Regions from separate parts of the Burkholderia alba genome, predicted to be linked through region 1. Evidence: predicted binding sites of a transcription regulator. Region 1 holds the regulator's gene; the other holds the start of a gene.
The links. Region 1 encodes LexA, which represses DNA repair genes until DNA is damaged. Its sites were predicted from a motif close to ACTGTATNNNNATACAGT; they were not measured.
Positions count from the first base shown of each region.

Region 1 (2,944 bases):
CGCGATTTCCTGGCCCTGCGGGCTGTACAGGAAGTTCAGATATGCGTCGGCAAGCTTGCGGGTGCCCTTCTTGTCGACCACCTTGTCGACCACCGCGACGGGCGGCTCGGCGAGGATGCTCACCGACGGCACCACGATTTCGAACTTGTCGGGGCCGAATTCCTTCAGCGACAGGAACGCCTCGTTCTCCCACGCGATCAGCACGTCGCCGATGCCGCGCTGCACGAAGCTCGTGGTCGCGCCGCGCGCGCCCGAATCGAGCACGCCGGCGTTCTTGTAGAGCTTCGTGATGAAATCCTTCGCCGTCTGCTCGTTGCCGCCCGGCTTGTGCTGCGCATACGCCCACGCGGCCAGGTAGTTCCAGCGCGCGCCGCCCGACGTCTTCGGGTTCGGCGTGACGATCGACACGCCCGGCTTCACCAGGTCGTCCCAGTCCTTGATGCCCTTCGGATTGCCCTTGCGCACCAGGAACACGATCGTCGACGTGTACGGCGACGCGTTGTCCGGCAAGCGCTTCTGCCAGTCCTTGTTGATCAGCCCCTTGTTCGCGAGCGCGTCGATGTCGTACGCGAGCGCGAGGGTCACCACGTCGGCCTGCAGCCCGTCGAGGACCGAGCGCGCCTGCGCGCCCGAGCCGCCGTGCGACTGCTTGAAGTTGACCGTTTCCCCCGTCTTCGCCTTCCACTCCTTGCCGAACGCCTGGTTGAAGTCCTGATACAGCTCGCGGGTCGGGTCGTACGACACGTTCAGGAACGTGGTGTCCGCCATCGCGTGCGACACGACGCCGAGCGCTGTCGCCGCGCCGAGCGCGAGTGTTGCAATCAGGCGGCGTGCGCCGCTGGCTAGCCCCGTGTTGCGCTTGACCATCCTTGGTTCTCCAGGTGTGTGGTGGGTTCGGTTGCTTATTGAGATGTCGGGCCAGTCTAGCGAACAGCTTTCATCATTAAAAATAATCGTTATTCATTTTTTAATACTCAAAAGTGGTAACGAAGGCGGGGTGTGCGGTTCGGGCGGACGGAGCGGCGTTCCGGCGGCGCGGAGTCGCGCCGGAATCGTCGCGATAGCGACGAACTTCAAGTAACACTTGAATTTCGACGAACACTGTATAAAAATACAGCTCACTGTCTATCCATACAGTCATGCCATGATCAAACTCACCGCCCGCCAGCAGCAAGTATTCGACTTGATCCGTCGCGCGATCGAGCGCTCCGGCTACCCGCCCACCCGCGCGGAGATCGCCGCCGAGCTGGGTTTCAGCTCGCCGAATGCCGCCGAGGAACACCTGCGCGCGCTGGCGCGCAAGGGCGTGATCGAGCTGGCCGCGGGCGCGTCGCGCGGCATCCGCCTGCTCGGCATCGAAGACACGCCGTATCAATTCACGCTGCCGCACGCGGGGCTGATGCAGTTGTCGCTGCCGCTCGTCGGGCGCGTCGCCGCCGGTAGCCCGATCCTCGCGCAGGAACATATTTCGCAGCATTACGCGTGCGACCCCGCGTTGTTTTCGAGCAAGCCCGACTACCTGCTGAAGGTACGCGGGCTGTCGATGCGCGACGCCGGCATCCTCGACGGCGACCTGCTCGCCGTACAGAAGCGGACCGAGGCGAAGGACGGCCAGATCATCGTTGCGCGGCTGGGCGACGACGTCACGGTGAAGCGCCTGATGCGCCGCCCGGGCGGACTCGAACTGATCGCCGAGAACCCCGACTACGAAAACATCTTTGTCAAAGCCGGGAGCGCCGAATTCGCGCTCGAAGGCATCGCCGTCGGGCTGATTCGCTCGGGCGAACTCTAACCGCCGGTTATATCCGCCTGTCCGCCTGGATCTGGAGAACACCATGGAACGCCTTGCCCGTCTGCTGCCTTTCCGCCAATTCGGCCGTCTGCGCCATCTTCGCGGCCGCATGCCGTGCGCGCCGCTCGCCGCCGCTCATCCCGCCAGCGCGGCCGAACCGGAGCAGCAGCCCGAGCAAGCGTCGCTGCTGCTGTCCGCGATGCCCGCCTTCGCGCGCGTCTCGCTGAATGCCGCGCTCCATCATGCGGAGCCGGCTCGCCGGGCGCCGGTACGGGTGTATCACGGCCCCTCTCGGCTGATCATGATCGGAACCATCGACGCGGTCTGCCGGATGATCGATCGCTGCATCGCCGAGGAACGTTCCACTGTCCAACAGGGTCTCTGACTACGGAACCGTTCTTGATGGAGGCCGTTTGAACTTGCCTGCGAGCCGGCCCAGCCGGCTCAAACCGATTCTGATTACCGCGCTGATCGCAGCCGTCATCGCGGCCATCCTCTATGCCTACGCGTCACCGTACCTCGCGCTCAAGCGTCTGAAGCAGGCGGTCGATGCGCGCGACGCGCAAGCCATCAGCGCATATGTCGATTTCCCCGCGCTCAGGACAAGCCTCAAGCAGCAGGTCACCGAGGAGTTGATGCGGCGAATCGATGCGCAGCAGCGCGACAATCCGCTCTCCATCATCGGTGCGCTGATCGGCTCCGCGCTGATCGGACCGCTCGTCGATGCCTATGCGACGCCCGACGGCGTCGCCGCACTGATCAGCGGCATGCCGCCGCGCGGCCAGCCCGGCGAACAGCCGCCCAAGCTCGGCGCCGGCGCGCCCGCGCAAGCGAGTCCGCCGGCGGACTCGCCGCCGGCCGCCGCCTCCACAGCACCCGCCAGTTCGCAGCCGGGCGACGACGACGCTACGCGGAACACGTCGCCGCAAACCAGCGCCGGTTACCGGAATATCGATGAGTTCGTTGTGACGTATCAACGCAACGCCGGCGGCACCCGCTATGCAGCGATCTTTCATCGCAGCGGGCTCTTCATGTGGAAGCTGTCGGCAGTCGACCTGCAACAGCACTGAGATGGGCGGCCGCTCACGCATGACGGCGGCCGGCGACGTGGCGAGCCATCGCCGGCCCGCGTCAGGCACGGGCCATCGGGAT
Region 1 covers NZ_JAWJWL010000002.1:130,458-133,401, reverse strand. The annotation lists gene RZR99_RS02465 (sulfate ABC transporter substrate-binding protein) at 1-867, opposite strand, end outside; gene lexA (transcriptional repressor LexA) at 1,145-1,792, shown strand; gene RZR99_RS02455 (hypothetical protein) at 1,836-2,177, shown strand; gene RZR99_RS02450 (DUF2939 domain-containing protein) at 2,206-2,862, shown strand.

Region 2 (2,944 bases), on a different contig from region 1:
TCCCATCAGCGTCGAATAGGAGTTCGACGCGGTCTCGAGAAACGACAGGCCCGCCGCGATCACGAACAGCGCGACGAGAAACATCCCGTATTTCGCCATCGACGCCGCCGGAAAGAACAGCAGGCAGCCGATCGTGTAGAAGCACAGGCCGATCAGAATGGTGGTCTTGTAGCTGAACTTCTTGACGACCGTCGCGGCCGGAATCGCGAGGAAGAAGTAGCCGAGATAGAACGCCGACTGCACGAACGCCGACTCGAAATCCGACAGGAAAAAGGCTTTCTTGAACTGCGCGATCAGCACGTCGTTCAGGTTCGCGGCCGTGCCCCACAGCGCGAACAGGCAGCAGAGCAGCGTGAATGCGAAAAGCGGGGTGCGGTTCAGGTAATACCCGTCCGGCGTCTGTACGATCCTGGCCTGGCTCATGCTGTCTCCTTCCCGGTTGTCTCGTGAAGCGAAAGCGGCGCGCGTCGTCAGAAGGCGACGTCCCGCAGGAAGCGTTTGAAGGTGCCGGCGTCCGCGTAGGACTTCTGCGTGCCGAGGCCCGTCACCGAATGCGCGGCGTAGGCGCACGCGTAGCGCATCGCCCGCGCGACGTTGCGCGTTTCCGTGTAGTAGTGCGCGAAGCAGCCGATGTACGCGTCGCCCGCGCCGGTGGTGTCGCGGGCGTCGACCGCGAAGCCCGGCACGTAGCGCGCGCTGTGCGCGGATACCCACAGCGAGCCGCGCGCGCCGAGGGTCACGATCACGTTGCGCAGGCCGCGCTCGACGAGCGAGACGGCCGCGCGCTCGATCGCTTCCAGCGAATCGGTGGGCCTGCCGGTCACGATCGCGAGCTCGGTCTCGTTCGGCACGAAGAATTCGGCCTGCGCGACCCGCGCGAGATCGAGCTCGCGCACGGCCGGCGCGGGATTCAGCAGGACCGGGATGCCGCGCGCGGCCGCGAAGTCGAGCGCGTAGTAGACGGTGTCCAGTTCCACCTCGAGCTGCAGCACGATCAGGCTGCAGGCCTCGATCCGTGCCGCGGCCGCGTCGATGTCCGCCGGCAGCAGGTGGCGGTTCGCGCCCTTGACGATCAGGATGCTGTTGCTCGAATCCGGCTCGACGAAGATCGGCGCGACGCCGCTCGGCACGCCGGGCACCCGGCGCACGTGCTCGGTGTCGATCCCGACGCTCGCGAAATTGCGCAGCGTGTTGTCGGCGAACAGGTCGTCGCCCACCTTGGTGACCATCACCACCTGCGCGCCGAGCTTCGACGCCGCGACCGCCTGATTGGCCCCCTTGCCGCCGCAGCCGATCTCGAAACCCGGCGCCTCGAGCGTTTCCCCCCGGGTCGGCATCCGGGTGACGTAGGTCACCAGGTCGACCATGTTGCTGCCGATGACGGCGATCTTTCCCATCTTGCTGTCTTCCTCACATGTCGTACCGGCTGGCCGGTTGCTTCTCGTGTGTGAATATAATCACATAAAATGTTTAAATTCAATCTTTTCGTGTGATGCCCGCGTCATCCGGCCCGGGGGCGGGGAAGGCGCGCTGGTGGCGCGGGCGGTGCTTTTGCTATCATCGCGACTGTATAAACGTACAGTGATCGCCGATCCGTGCCGCCCGACCCGTCGCTTCCGCCCGCGTTCTATTACCTGTCGAATTTCGAGCGTGCGCTCGAGTGGATCGGCGCGCGCTACGGCGACGTGCTCGACGCCGGCGAGCACGCGTTCCTGTACGCGTTCGCGGCGCTGCCGCGACCGTCGCGCGCGCTGCTGGTGCGGATGCTGATGCGCAAGGGGCCGCTGTTTCGCGAGAGCAAGCTGGTCTACGACGAAATCGGCCCGACCCGGCTCGCGGCCGCCGCGCTCGTCGAGCTGGGCTGGGTCGATCCCGCGCCCGCGCTGTCGCTCGACCAGCTGTTCGCGCTGTCGACCCGGGCGGAACTGGCGCGGCGTTTCGCGTCGCCGCCGCCCGGCGGCGCGGCGGCGCGCAAGGGCGATCTGCTCGAATGGCTGCGCGGCGCGCATGACGGCGCTCATCCGTTCGCGCACTGGCAGCCGGCGCTGGACGATCGCGTGCTGGAGGTGACGGTCGGCCCGCTGTGCGACCGGCTGCGGCTGATGTTCTTCGGCAATCTCCACCAGGATTGGTCGGAGTTCGTGCTGGCGGATCTCGGCGTGTTCCAGTACGAGCAGGTTCCGTTCGCGCCGTCGTCGCGCGCGTTCCAGCAGCGCGCGGACGTCGATGCGTATCTCGCGCTGGACGGCTGCCGCGAAGCGCTCGGCGCGTGGCCGGACGACACGCCGCTCGACGCGCTGGCCGAGCACGCCGGCGCGCTCGACTGCGGCAATGCGTGGCTCGCGCAGCGGCGCGCGAAGCTGCTGTTCCAGATCGGCCAGGCCGGCGAGCGGCGCGCCGAATGGGACGGGGCGCTGGCCGCCTACGCGCGCAGCGGCTGGCCCGGCAGCCGGCACCGGCGGGTGCGGGTGCTCGAGCGCAGCGGCCGCGGCGGCGACGCGCTCGCGCTGGCCGAGCAGGCTGCCCGGCAGCCGGAAAGCGAGGAAGAGCAGCAGCGCATCGCCCGGATGCTGCCGCGGCTGCGGCGCCGCGAAGGGCGGGAGACGGCGCGGGCGGCGCGCGCCAGCCCGATTCCGCGCGGCGTGCTCGCAATCGCTCCGCCGGACCCGCCGGTCAGTGTCGAGACGGCGGTGCGCGATCACCTGACCCGGCATGACGCGCCGGTTCATTACGTCGAGAACACGCTGATCAATTCGCTGTTCGGCCTGCTATGCTGGGAGCCGGTGTTCGCGGCGCTGCCGGGCGCGTTCTTCCACCCGTTCCAGCGCGGCCCGGCCGATCTGCACGCGCCGGATTTCCGGCAGCGCCGCGCCGCGCGATTCGATGCCTGTCTCGCGCAGCTCGACAGCGGGCAGTATCGCGACACGATTCTTCGCCACGCTGC
Region 2 covers NZ_JAWJWL010000010.1:33,582-36,525, forward strand. The annotation lists gene fucP (L-fucose:H+ symporter permease) at 1-423, opposite strand, end outside; gene rbsK (ribokinase) at 471-1,397, opposite strand; gene RZR99_RS13260 (VRR-NUC domain-containing protein) at 1,596-2,944, shown strand, end outside.
Region 2: the regulator LexA is predicted to act here: its motif matches at 1,566-1,583, upstream of RZR99_RS13260 (VRR-NUC domain-containing protein).